DNA from 3 places in the Geodermatophilus sp. SYSU D00684 genome. Region 1 is predicted to be linked to each of the others. Evidence: riboswitches for the same ligand, from Rfam matches in the RefSeq annotation. Region 1 holds a riboswitch; each other region holds the start of a gene.
The links. Region 1 has a riboswitch for cyclic di-AMP ahead of ACI79L_RS13095 (C40 family peptidase). Riboswitches for the same ligand answer to the same signal wherever they lie in the genome.
Positions count from the first base shown of each region.

Region 2: it holds a riboswitch for cyclic di-AMP, as region 1 does, so the genes downstream of both, ACI79L_RS17655 (transglycosylase family protein) here and ACI79L_RS13095 (C40 family peptidase) in region 1, are expected to answer to the same signal.
Region 3: it holds a riboswitch for cyclic di-AMP, as region 1 does, so the genes downstream of both, ACI79L_RS00580 (aggregation-promoting factor C-terminal-like domain-containing protein) here and ACI79L_RS13095 (C40 family peptidase) in region 1, are expected to answer to the same signal.

Region 1 covers NZ_JBJGZI010000016.1:1,418-5,794, forward strand. The annotation lists gene ACI79L_RS13080 (amino acid permease) at 1-182, opposite strand, end outside; gene ACI79L_RS13085 (hypothetical protein) at 321-890, opposite strand; gene ACI79L_RS13090 (hypothetical protein) at 1,107-1,265, opposite strand; cyclic di-AMP (ydaO/yuaA leader) riboswitch at 1,642-1,775, shown strand; gene ACI79L_RS13095 (C40 family peptidase) at 1,788-2,300, shown strand; gene ACI79L_RS13100 (carbohydrate kinase family protein) at 2,371-3,297, shown strand; gene ACI79L_RS13105 (DUF222 domain-containing protein) at 3,347-4,377, shown strand, end outside.
Region 2 covers NZ_JBJGZI010000024.1:74,131-78,507, forward strand. The annotation lists gene ACI79L_RS17650 (isochorismate synthase) at 1-825, shown strand, start outside; gene ACI79L_RS17655 (transglycosylase family protein) at 928-2,208, opposite strand; cyclic di-AMP (ydaO/yuaA leader) riboswitch at 2,213-2,382, opposite strand; gene menD (2-succinyl-5-enolpyruvyl-6-hydroxy-3-cyclohexene-1-carboxylic-acid synthase) at 3,046-4,377, opposite strand, start outside.
Region 3 covers NZ_JBJGZI010000001.1:114,494-118,870, forward strand. The annotation lists gene ACI79L_RS00570 (SDR family NAD(P)-dependent oxidoreductase) at 1-805, opposite strand, end outside; gene ACI79L_RS00575 (class I SAM-dependent methyltransferase) at 829-1,488, opposite strand; gene ACI79L_RS00580 (aggregation-promoting factor C-terminal-like domain-containing protein) at 1,496-2,386, opposite strand; cyclic di-AMP (ydaO/yuaA leader) riboswitch at 2,666-2,826, opposite strand; gene ACI79L_RS00585 (hypothetical protein) at 2,978-3,775, opposite strand; gene ACI79L_RS00590 (LLM class flavin-dependent oxidoreductase) at 4,136-4,377, shown strand, end outside.

The sequences.
Region 1 (4,377 bases):
CACCCGGCGCCGTCGATGCCGAGGTTCCAGCCGGAGAAGTCACCGCTGACGACGGCGGCCACGCCGAGGCCCCACAACCCCCAGACGCCGGCCGAGCGGGTGAGCCCGCGCTTGTCGAAGTAGCCGTCGTCGGCCTGGGCGTAGGTGACGCCGGAGGCGCCTCGGGTGGGACTGGTGGCCATCGGGTCTCCTCGGACCGGTGCGCGATGGCCGGGACGCTAGGGCGGGTGCGCGTCGTCCCCGTGGCGCCCGTGTTCCGATCACGGGTCGTTCCCGACCCGGTGTCCCGGCCGCCCCGCACGGGCGGCCGGGACGGCGGTTCAGGGGCAGGACTCCTCAAGCTTCACGACGCCGAGGTCGATCGTGCCCTCGGCCTCGCCGGTGACCCGCTGGCCGGCCGGGACGTTCTGCGTGCAGACCTTCCAGTTGGCGTCGAGCACCTGGTTGCGCCCGTAGAGCAGGTCGTGGGACAGGCTGAGGAAGACGCCGTTGGTCTGGATCAGGTCCTGGGCGTCCTGCAGGTTCATCCCGACCACCGACGGCATGGCGAAGTCGACCACCGGCGCGGCCGGCGTGGTCGGGGCCGCGGTGGTGCTCGGCGCGACCGCGGGCGGCGGGGCGCTGGAGACGGGCGGGACCGCCGGCTGGGGGCTGGGGGTCGCCGTCACGGTCTCGGTGACCGTGGTGGTGCTCGCGGCAGCGGTCGCCGGCTCGTCACCGCCACCGCCGAGCGCGGCACCGATGGTCCCCACGACGAGGACCAGCGCGAGGACGGCGAACCAGGGACGCAGGTAGACCGGCGTCTCCTTCCTCTCCGGAGGCGGGGGGAGGAAGCCGGGCAGCGGGCCCTGCGGTGGCTGCCACGGCTGGCCGGGCGGTGGTTGGGTCATGTGGGACACCCCGTCGTGCTGGAGGATCCCGCGGCGGCTCTGCTGTCGCGGGAGGAACCGCGGGAGCCTCACACGGCGGTGCAGGCTCCTCGGGGACTTCCGGGACGGCGTCGTCGCGGAACGGTCACGGGACGCCCCGGTCGCCCCGCGGGCACCCCCGGACACACCGCGGCCCCCGTCCCGGGTGGGGACGGGGGCCGCGGTCGGGAGTGCGGGTCAGTGGCCGCGACCGGCCTGACCCTTGCCGCCCTTCGCGTTCTTGGCCTGGAAGTCGCGGACGAACTGCTTGATCTTGGCCTGGTTCTGCGGCTTCTGGAGTTCCTGGACGACCTTGGCGGCGACGCCCGAGGCGATCAGCTTCCTCATCATGCCCATGGGGGGCTCCCTCCTCTCGACTGCTTGTTCCGGTGCCCCGACAACGGGCGACGCAACCGTCGCGATCCCGGGCCCTTCCCCCGATCCGGTCGTGGTGGGCCGCTGACGGGCTGTGCGGGCGCACCGCCGCGTCCTTTCTCGTGCGCCCCGGCGTGTCGCCGTCGGCGAGTCGGGGCGGCGCGCCGGGAACACGGGCACCTCCGCAGGTGACGAAGGCGATTCGCATCCGCGGCCCACGTCAAGTCGGCGTGTCGCTCCCGGGCGTGGCGCGGATGCGGTCCGGTTGAGCACAGCAACACCCCTCCCTACCGTCGTCGCGGTCCGGCCGGGGCCCTTCGCCACCTCCCGTGTGACACCCCGCCGGACACGCCGAACCAGGCGGCCGGCACCCAGCCGGCACCCGGGCCGGGGACCCACCTGAGCACTGGGGTGAAGCGCGCTCCGTCGCGCCGGGCGACTCCTCCGTCCGAACCCGTCAGCTAACCCGGTAGGCGGTCGCGGAGAACAGGAGAACCGTCGTCGATGACGACTGCACGCACGTCCACCGCCCGTCGCTCGTTCCGCGGCATCGCCGTCGCGGCCATCGCCGGAGCCGGCATCGCCCTCTCACCCCTCCCGGCGTCGGCCTCCACGGGCGGCGGGGGTACCGGGACGGTCGCCGCCGCGCCGGCGCCCGCCCCCAACGGCGCGGCCCAGACCGCCGTCGACACCGCCCTCGCGCAGGTCGGTGACCGCTACGTCTACGGCGCCACCGGTCCCGACAGCTTCGACTGCTCGGGCCTGACCAGTTACGCCTACAAGGCGGCGGGGGTCTCGATCCCGCGCACCTCGAAGGCCCAGTCGACGTTCGGCACCCCGGTGGCGAAGGCCGACCTCGAGCCGGGTGACCTGGTGTTCTTCTACAGCCCCGTGTCGCACGTGGGCATGTACATCGGCAACGGCCAGATGGTCCACTCCTCGACCGCCGGCAAGCCGGTGGCCGTGGTCGACCTCGACTCGATGCCCAGCTACTCGGGCGCCCGCCGCGTCGCCTGACGCAGGGAACGGTGTCCCCGGCCGGCTCGCCCGGCCGGGGACACCGCCCGCCGGTCCTACCCTCCCCCCGGTGACCTCCGCCGTCCCCGCCTGGCCGCGGCCGGCCGGCTCCGGACCGGTGGTGGCGGTGGGCAAGCTGGTCGCCGACCAGCTGCTCCCGCTGTCCGCGCCGCTGGTGGTCGGCGGTCAGCAGCGGGTCGAGCGGACGACGACGGCCGGCGGCGCCCCCGCCAACGTCACCGTCGGCGTGGCTCGTCTCGGTGCGCCGGCGCGGCTCGCGGGCTGGGCCGGCAAGGACCCGCTCGCCGACGGGCTGCTGGCGGGTCTCGCGGCGCGCGGCGTCGAGCTGGCGGTGGTCCGCCGCGGCCGCACGCCGCTGGCGACGGTGCTCGTGCACCCCGACGGCGAGCGCACGGTGCTGACCGACCGCGGCGAGGGCGGGCTGGAGCCGGCCGACGTCCGTCCGGAGTGGTTCGCCGGCGCGGCCGTCGTCCACCTCGACGGCTACGACCTGCTGCGCTTCCCCGACGCGGTGCGGGCCGCGGCCGACACGGCGCACGACCTCGGGGTGCCGGTGAGCGCGGACGTCGCCGCGGCCGCCCGGATCTCGGCTCACGGCGAGGGCGCCTACGTCGACCTGCTCACCGGGCTGCGTCCGGACGTGCTCTGCTGCAACGCCGCCGAGGCCACGGTCCTGGGTCTGGACGGCGACCTCCCCGCCTGGGCGCCACCGCTGGTGCTGGTCCACGCCGGTGCTCGTCCGACGCGGGTCGTCACGGCGGAGGGCACAGTGGAGGTCCCGGTGGAGCCGCTGCCGGCGGGCGGACCGCGCGATACGACCGGTTGCGGGGATGCGTTCGCGGCCGGGCTGCTGACCGGCTGGCGCGCAGGTGTACCCGTGCTGGACGCCGTCTTGACCGGTCACGCGGCGGCCGCCGTGGTGGCCGGGGTCGTCGGCGGCCAGCCGCCGCTCCCTCCACCGTCGACGAGCTTTTGACCTGCGCATTCACCTGGCGTCAGGCTGTTCGTTCGGCTAGACTTCGTACATGTGTTCGAGTGAACAGGGCGGCGGTGACGTCCTCAACGACGTCGCCGCGCTGGTCGCCGAGCGCAACCGGATCGACGCCCGGCTGGCCCGCGCGGTCCGCGCCGCGGAGCTGTCCCAGGCGCCCGAGCGGGACGGGCAGAGGTCGATGACCTCCTGGCTGCGCGGGCACTGCCGGCTCTCGACGGCAGAGGCCGCGCGACTGGTGCGCAACGGCCGGGCACTGGAGCACTTGCCGGCGCTGGCCGAGGCCCACGAGGCGGGTCTGGTGTCCGCCGAGCAGGTCGCGGTGGCCGCCCGCGCCGTGACCCCCGAGCGGCTGGCCTCAGCTCTCGAGCAGGGCGTGGACCTGCCGGTGATCGACGCGGTGCTCACCGGCGTGGCGGTCGAGCGGGAGCACGCCGACCTCGTCCAGGTGGTGCAGCACTACGTCAACGACCTCGACCCCGACGGGCCGGAACCCGACCCCACCGAGGGCCGTTCACTGACATTGTCCCGGCACGCCGACGGCAGCCTGTCCCTCCGCGGGCACCTCGACGCGGTCGGCGGGGAGAAGCTGCAGACCGCACTCGAAGCCCACGTGCAGGCCGACCGGCCCGCCGGGGACGAGCGCACCCGCGCCCAGCGCCTCGGCGACGCCCTCGTCCAGGTGGCCGACAATGCGCTGGCGTCCGGGTCGCTGCCGCAGCTGCGCGGGCACAAGCCGCAGATCGCCGTCGTGATCGACGTCGAGGACCTGGTCGACCCGCACGGGAGCCCGAACGCCGGGCGGATGGAGTTCGGCGCGACCATCTCCGCCGCGAGAGCCCGGTGGCTGGCCTGCGACGGCGCGGTGTCCCGGGTGGTGTTCGGCCCCGACGGCGCCCCGCTGAACCTCGGCCGCGAGCAGCGGCTGATGAGCCGGCACATCCGCAAGGCAGCCGAACTCCGCGACGGCGGCTGCGTGTTCGCCGGCTGCGGCGCCCCGACCTGGTGGTGCGACGTCCACCACCTGGTCCACTGGATCGACGGGGGCGACACCTCGCTGGAGAA
Region 2 (4,377 bases), on a different contig from region 1:
TACGCCGACGGCGCGCTCGACCCCGCCTCGTGGTGCGGTGCCGTGTCCGCCGCGATCGGCCGCATCGGCGCCGGCGACCTCGCCAAGGTGGTGCTCGCCCGCGACCTGCTGGTCACCGCCGACGTGCCGCTGGACCCGCGCCGCCTGCTCGACCGGCTGGCCGCGCGCTTCCCCGACTGCTGGACCTTCGCCGTCGACGGGCTGCTCGGCGCCACCCCCGAGCTGCTGCTGCGCCGCACCGGCCGGCAGCTGTCGGCGCGGGTGCTGGCCGGCACCGCCCCGCGCGGCGCGGGCGCCGAGGACGAGCGGCTCGCGGCGGGCCTCCTGACCAGCGCCAAGGACCGCGACGAGCACGCCCTCGCCGTCGACTCGCTCGTCCGCGCGCTCGACCCGTTCTGCACCGCGCTGTCGGTGCCGGAGCAGCCCTCGCTGCTGACGCTGCCCAACGTGCGGCACCTGGCCACCGACGTCGTCGGCACCCAGCGCCGCTCGGGCGCCCGCGGCCGCGCCGGGCTGCTGGAGCTGGTCGACGCCGTGCACCCGACCGCCGCCGTCTGCGGCACCCCGCCCGAGGCCGCCGCCGCGGTCATCGCCGAGCTGGAGGGCATGGGCCGCGGGCGCTACGCCGGGCCGGTGGGCTGGCTCGACGCCCGCGGGGACGGCGAGTTCGGGCTGGCCCTGCGCTGCGCGCAGCTGGTCGACGACGACCCGCGGTCGGCCCGGCTGTTCGCCGGCTGCGGCATCGTCGCCGCCTCCGACCCGGCGGCCGAGCTCGCCGAGACGCAGTCGAAGTTCGCCGCCTTCCAGGCCGCGCTGGAGGGCTGAGGCGGCCGGTCCCGGCCGGCGCCGTCGTCCCCCTGCGCTCCGGAGACGGCGAGGGCCCCGGCCGCGGTGCGCGGTCGGGGCCCTCGTCGGGTGCGCGGGAGGTCAGCCCACGTAGTTCACGTGCACGTGGTCCATGTGGTTCGCGGTCGCACCGCCGCGGTCCTCCATCGCCTTCCAGGCGGCGTCGGGCGAGGTCAGGATGCGCTGCTGCCAGATGACGTACTCGACGCCCAGCTCGTCCCAGTGGTCGACGTGGTACTGGGCGATCGCGTCGCCGAGGGCGGCGTCGGACATGACCATGTAGTCCAGCGCCTTGCCGGAGGGGTGGCCGTCCGGGTCGACCGCGCTGGCCCGCGTGCCGCCGAGGGTGATGTCCGCGGCGCCCGGGACGTTGCTGACGACGGCGTTCGCCGCCGCCTGCACGGCCTCGTGGATCGCGCCGGCGGTGTTGGTGATCTCGGCGACGACCGCGGCCTGCGCGACCTGCGGAGCGGCCTCGGCGATCGGCGGGGTGGCGGCGGGCGCCGCCTCACCGGCGGCGACCGGGGCCGGGGCGGCCTCGGCGGCGGGAGCCGGGGCGGCCTCGGCGGCGGGGGCCGGGGCGGCCTCGGCAGCGGGAGCCGGGGCGGCCTCGGCGGCGGGAGCCGGGGCGGCCTCGGCGGCGGGGGCCGGGGCGGCCTCGGCGGCGGGGGCCGGAGCGGCCTCGGCGGCGGGGGCCGGGGCGGCGGTCGAGCCGCTGAGCGCCAGCACCTGACCGGGGAAGATCAGGTTCGGGTTGGCGCCGATGACGTCGACGTTGCGCTCGTAGAGCTCCCGCCAGCTCTGGCCGTGTGCGGCGGCGATCTTCGCCACCGTGTCCCGCCAGCGGACGGTGTACTCCTCGGTGGTGACCTCGGCCTGCTCGGCCGGGGCGGCCTGCTCGGCGGCCGGCTGCTCGGCCGGGGCGGCCGGGGCCTCGGCGGCGGGGGCGGCCTGCTCGGCGGGCGCGGCCGGCGCCTCGGCGGCGGCGGCGGTGGTGCCGTCGGTCAGGTACTTGCCGCAGCTCGGCCAGGCGCCGACGCCCTGGCCGGCCAGGACCGCCTCGGCGATCTGGACCTGCTGGGCCGGGGTGGCGAGGTCGGCACGCGGGGCGAGGCCGGTGCCCCCGAAGGCGGCCCAGGTGGACTGGCTGAACTGCAGGCCGCCGTAGTAGCCGTTGCCGGTGTTGATGCTCCAGTTGCCACTGGACTCGCACTGGGCGACGCCGGTCCAGTCGTGGGTGGTGGAGGCGGAGGCCGGCGAGCTCAGGACGCCCAGACCGACGGCGGCGGCGCCGGCGGCGACAGGGGCCTTGGCGATGACCTTCTTGGTGCGGACGTAGCGGGGTGCGCGGTGCTTGGGCATGGTGATGATCTCCCGATCACCGCCGGCGAGGTGAGCTGTCGGGTTCGGGCGATCGGTGCCCGGCCGCGGTCCGCGGCTTCACCCCGAGGCGCGCTCCGACAGGCCCCCGTAGGCCGTCGCGCGCCGGAAGAGTGGGTCCCCCACCCCTGCCCTGGGAGTTGTCGTGGGCGACCGGTGGGCAGGGTTTGGCGGACCGGCGCCACGCTCTGTGTTCGCTGAGCGCAGCCAAAACGTTACGTGTCGTCATGTCGACTGTCGTCGTGACGGCGGTCACACAAGGGTTCGGCTGGGGCCCGTGGGGTACGGCGTGACGTCGGCGTGACTCCCGCGCGGGTAACGGAACGCGCTGCTCGCCGCGCGCGATCCGGCTCCGCGGCAGTCCTCGTGCCCCCGCCGCGACCGCCCCCGGCCCCCGTGACGAAGGCCACCGGTGACGGGCCCCGATCCGGGCCTCCACTCCCCGCCGGGACCGCGCCGCGAGGCCCCCATGGGGTGCCCGGACCTCCCTGGGGTCCCCCGCACGGACGTGCGACTCGAGGTGATCGGCATCCCGGTGAGCGGACGTCGACGTCGCCAGGGCCTTCTCCGTCGAGCAGGTCGGTTTCGGGCTCGACCACGACGTCATCGGGACGAGCCGGGCTCGACCCGGGGCCCGCAACTCGTCGTCGAGGACGTCGACGCCGTCCGCCGGGAGCCGGCCGGGCGCGGGGTCGACGTCACCGAGGTCCAGCAACTGGGCCTCGAGGGCGCCCCGCCCCCGGCTCGCGGTTCGCGTTCTCCAGCGACCCCGACGGCAACGGCTGGTCGTTGCAGGAGATCCGGCGCTCCTGAGGCCGGTCAGGCCAGGGCGCGGCCCGCGGCCTCCCGCAGGGCGACGGCCAGATCGGCCTCCGCGCGCTGGTCGGTGCGGGCGACGACCACCCGCGGCCCGCCGCACGCGAGCGCGACGGTGAGCTCCTCCGGCGTGGCCACCGCCGTCGCCGCCCAGCCCAGGGACGCCGCGACGGCGACCAGGTCCCGCCCGTGCGGCGTGCCGAACACCCGCCGGTAGTCGCGGGCGTACGCCGGCCGCCCCGGCTCCAGCTGGGCGAAGATCCCGCCGCCGTCGTTGTCGGGCACCACCACGGTGAGGTCCGGGCGCGGCTCGCCCTCGCCGGTGAGCAGCCCCTGCAGGTCGTGCAGGAACGTGAGGTCGCCCATGAGCGCCACCGCGGGCCCGCCGTGCGCCAGGGCGGCCCCGACGGCGGTGGACACCGTGCCGTCGATCCCGGCGACGCCGCGGTTGGCGAGCACGGCGAGGTCGCCGCGCGGCACGGCCAGCCGGTCGACGTCGCGCACCGGCGTCGAGGAGCCGAGCACCAGCAGGGCCCCGGACGGCAGCGCGGCGACGACGTCGCGGGCCAGCCGGGCGGCGGTCAGCCCGGGCGCGGTGTCCAGGGCGGCGTCGACGGTCGCGCCCACCCGGTCCGCGGCCGCGCGCCAGGCGGCGGCCCAGGCCGGGTCGGAGGGCGGACCGGCCGGCGGGGCGGCGCGGGTGACCAGCGCCGCCGACCGGCCGGCGTCGGGCCAGCGCGGCCCGGCGACCACGGTCTCCACGCGCACCCGCGGGTCGGCCAGCAGCGCCGCCACCGGCCGGGACAGCGTCGGCCGGCCGACGACGACCACGCGCTCGGGCCGGTGCGCGTCCAGCCAGCCGGGCACGCCGAGCAGCAGCGCCCCACCGCGCACCGCGCCGTCGGTCCACGCCCCGCCGCTCGGCTCGGCGACCACCGGCCAGCCGGCCGCGGCGGCGCCGGCCGCCCACGCCCGGCCGACGGCGTCCGGCCCGTCCCCGGCGACGACGAGCGTGCGCGGGCCGTCCGGGACCGGCGCGGCCGCGACCGGCGCGGGCTCCCCGGCGGTCCACGGCGCGCCGCCGTCCCGGCCGGCCCACGGGCCCGCGAGCGGGCCGGGCTCCTCCTCCGGCAGCAGCGGGTCGCGGAACGGCAGGTCCAGCTGCACCGGGCCGGGGTCGCCGGACAGGACGCCGGTGGCCGCGAGCAGCGCCCGGGACACCACCGACCGCCAGTAGCGGTTCTGCGCGGCCTCGCGGCCGGCCTCGGGCACGCCGACGTCGGCCGCCCAGCGCACCGCGCCGCCGTAGAGGCCGGGCTGCTCGATGGTCTGGTT
Region 3 (4,377 bases), on a different contig from region 1:
CGGCGAGCACCCGCCCGTACGAGCCCGGCGCCAGCCGCACCAGGACGTCGGGGACGACGGCGCTGGCGCCGATGAGCAGCCGCGGCCGGCGCCGCTCCACCGCCTCGACGATCCGCTGCGCGGCGCGGTCGGCCGGGTAGCGCAGCAGCCTGGCGAACTCGCGCTTGCCCCGCTCGGCCTCCGCGGGGTCGGCACCGCTGGCCACGCGGGCGGTCTCGGCGATCCGGGTGGCGATGCCGCCGGGGTGCACGCTGGTCACGCCGACGCCGTCCTCGGCCAGCTCGTGCCGCAGCGCCTCGGTGAACCCGCGGACGGCGAACTTGCTCGACGCGTACGCCGCCTGCCCGGCCGGCGCCATGAGCCCGAAGAGGCTGGAGACGTTGACCAGGTGCGACCCGGGGTTCCCCTTCAGCGTGGGCAGCAGCGCGTGGGTGAGCCGGACGGCGGCGCGGAAGTTGACGTCCATGACCCACTCGAACTCCTCGAGGGTCACCTGGTCGAACCGCCCGCCCAGCGCGACGCCGGCGTTGTTGACCAGCAGCGTCGTCGCCGGGTGACCCGCGACGACCCGGTCGGCGGCCTCGCGCAGCTGCCCGGCGTCGGCGAGGTCGGCGACGACAGTGTCCACCGACCGGCCCGGGGAGGCCGCGCGGACCGCCGCCGCGACGCCCTCGAGCCGCTCGGCGTCGCGGTCGAGCAGCACGAGGTCCGTGCCGCGGGCGGCCAGCCGCGGGGCGAGCGCGGCGCCGATGCCGCTGGCCGCCCCGGTGACGACGGCGGTACCGGTGAAGGCGTAGGGGCGCACGCGGCGACCGTATCCGGCGGCGCTCAGGGCAGCCGCCACACCGTCGTCCGGCGCAGCCCGGGCCCCTCGGTCTCGGGGACCTCGTACACCGCGGCGGGCTCCAGCCGCTCGTGCGGCAGGTACGGGCGGCCGGGGTCGCCGATCAGCACGGCGCAGCCGCGGGCCCGCGCCCGGTCGAGGAAGGGCAGCACCCGCCCGGTCATCTCCCGGTCGTAGCAGACGTCCCCGGCGACGACGACGTCGACGGCCGGTGGCTCCCGGTCCAGCACGTCGCCGGTGACGCTGATGCCGGTCACGCCGTTGAGGCCGGCGTTGACACCGACCGCCGTCCGGGAGAACGGGTCGACGTCGCTGGCCAGCACCCGGCGGGCGCCGGCGAGGACGGCGGCGACGGCGACCAGGCCGCTGCCCGACCCGAGGTCGAGCACCGTGCGGCCCACGACGGTGGCGGGCGCGTCGAGCAGGTGGCGGGCCAGCGCCTGCCCGCCGGGCCAGGCGGCCGCCCAGAACGGCGGCTCCTCCCCCGCCCCGCCGGCCGCGGTCTCCATCGCCTCCCACAGGGCGACGACGTCGTCGGCGACGTGCAGCCGCACCTCGGGGACGAGCGAGGGCCGGCGCACCTGGGTGTGCGCGCGGACGAACCCCGCGGGCACCACCCGGGTGGCCGGCCCTCGCTGGATCACCTGGGGATCAGTACCAGCCGGTGGCCTGCGAGTGCGCCCAGGCGTCGCACGGCGAGCCGTAGCGCTCCTCGATGTAGATCAGGCCGGCGTCGATCTGGCGGTAGCCGTCGGAGGTCTTGGCGATCCCGGTGCTGGCCCAGGTGGAGTCCAGGAACTGCGGGATGCCGTAGGCGGTGCTGGTGGGGTTCTGCGCGTTGGGGTTCCAGCCGCTCTCCTTGCCCCACAGCTTCTCCAGGCAGGAGAACTGCTCGCCGCTGCCGACCTTGCTCAGCGCGTAGTCCTTGAAGGAGCCGGAGGGCGCGGCCGGCGCGGCCTCCTCGGCGGCCTGCTCCTCGGCGGCCTGCTGCGCGGCGGCGGCCTCGGCGGCGGCCTGCGCCTCGGCGGCCTGGCGGGCGGCCTCCTGCTCCGCGGCGACGCGGGCGGCCTCGGCCTCGGCGGCGACGCGGGCGGCCTCGGCCTCGGCGGCCTGGCGGTCGCGCTCGGCCTGCTCGGCGGCGAGCTGCGCCTGGGCGGCACCGGCCTCCTGCGCACTGCGCTCGGCGCGCGAGGCGGCGACGTCGGCCAGCGTCGTCAGGTCGGGGGCGGTCGCGGCCTGCGCGGCGGCCTGCTGCTGCGGGATGCCCAGCTCGTCGGCGACGCTGACCGCGGTGCCGGCGGTGTCGGTGCCGGCGGAGGCGGCCGGGCCGCTGGTGGAGACGACGCCCACGATCAGCGCGCCGGCCGCGGCGGCGCCGAGCAGGAGGGCCGGGCGGCGCGGGCCCAGTGGCGGGCTGCCGCGGCGGAACAGGCGCCGGCGGGCGGGGGCCTCGGCGGCCGGCTCGGCGGCGTCGGCGAGCGCGGGCAGCTCGCGGGTGGCGGTGTCGGCGAGGACGTCGGGGGTGGCGAGCTCGACGGTCACGGGGGCGTCGGCAGGCGTGTTCGGGACGTGGCGGGACATGAGGGGGTGAGGGCTCCGAGGGAGAGTGCGCGCGGCAGCGGCCCGGAGGCGGACCTCGGGCGTGCGGGTGCGGCGCGGGTCTGGGGGGGTGTGGCGGTACGGGGTCCCCGGCGACGTCGTCGCAGGGAGCGGCAGGGCAGGGGCGGCCGGCGTCAGGCGGACGCGGGGGCGCGGTGTGCGCGCGGGCAGCTGCACCTGCGGGCCGCTTCGGCCCGGAGGCGGGGCATGCGGAGACTCTCCGTTTCTTCCGTGAGCCGCCTACCGAGTTAGCTGACGGGTTCGGGCGGGAAGGAGCCCTACGCGCGCCGGGCCGGAGCTCGGCGGGCGCGATTCACCCCAGTACTGCGGTGGGTCCCCGGCTCGCGTCCACGGGTGCGGACACGACTCGGCGGCGTCCGGCCGGGCTCCCCGGGACGGGGACCTGACGACCTGCCGGACGCCAGCCACCGTACGGTCGTTACCGGTTCGTGACAACGGCCGGGGCCGGAGGTGCGGTCGGGACGCGTGGTGCGGACTCCCCCGTCCCGGAACGCACCTCCGCGTCACCGCTGGTCAGGAGGCCGCGGCGACCTCGGGTCGGCCGGGACCGTGCAGAGGTGTCACGTCGGACACGTCCGTGGCGGACGGCGCCGGACGCGCCCCCGCGCGGGGCTCGGGCGCCGGGTCCTCCCCGAGGCGGGGCAGGCCCCGCTTGTCGCCGAGGGCGTGGACGTCGTCGGGCACGACCCCGGTGACGACGGCGAGCGCCTCGTCCAGCTGCCCGGTCAGCAGGCGCAGCCAGTCGCGCGCCCGGTCGCGCTCGTCGCGTAGGGGCGCGAGCTCGGCCTCGACGGCGGACCGGCGCTCGAGCGCCTCGGCGTCGGCCCGCGCCCGCGCCTCGGCGGCCTCGCGGTCCCGCCGCGCGCGCTCGGCGGCGGCCCCCTCCTCCAGCCGGGCCGCCTCGCGGCGCGCGGCCTCCAGGATCGCGGCGGCCTCGCTGCGGGTCTGCTCGCGGGCGGCGAGCACCGCCTCGCGCATCTCGGCCACCCCGGACAGCCGGGCCTGTGCCTCGGTGAGCGCCTCGGCGCGGATCCGCCCGGCCTCCTCCTCGGCGGCGGCGGTCAGCGCGGCGGCCGCCTCCTCGGCCCGGCGCATCATCGCGGCGGCGTCCTCGGGGCCGGGCAGGCTCTGCCGCTCGCGGACCAGCTGGGCCAGCCGGCGGCGGGCGTTCTGCAGCTCGGCCGACGCGGCGGCGTAGCGGCTGAGCAGGTGCTCGTTCTCCCGGCGCAGGACCAGCAGCTCGGTCTCCGCCCAGGCGACGTAGTCGTCGACCTGCAGGCGGTCGTAGCCGCGCACCGCCCCGGTGAACACCGGCCCGGTGCCCAGCAGGCCGTCGAGCCCGCGTCCCGGAGGCGGTTCGGCGGGGCCGTCCCCAGCCCCGTCCGGAGCAGCTCCCTGTCCCCGCAGCGACATCCCGGTTCCCCCTCGGTGCGCTCCGATCCGGTCCCCCACCGGCACGCCGGCGGGGGGTGATCACAGAGTTCCACCCGCCGGGTGCGGCCGAACGGGCCGACACGGGTGGGCGCGGGACGTGCGGACCGGTCGCGCCCGGACGTGCCGGGCCGGTCACCGTGCGCGGTCGAGAGGTCTCAGTACGGTCACGGCCCCCGGGGGGAATGCCCGGCGGGGGCGGCTCGTTGGGCGGGGTACAGTAGTTGCACTCTCAACCACATGGAGCACGAGATGCAGTTCGGGGTCTTCACGGTCAGCGACGTCACGACCGACCCGACGACGGGGCGGACGCCGAGCGAGGCGGAGCGGATCAAGGCCGTCGTCACCATCGCGAAGAAGGCCGAGGAGGTGGGCCTCGACGTCTTCGCGCTCGGCGAGCACCACAACCCGCCGTTCTTCTCGTCCTCCCCCACGACCACGCTGGCCTACGTCGCCGCGCAGACCTCCCGGCTGCAGCTGTC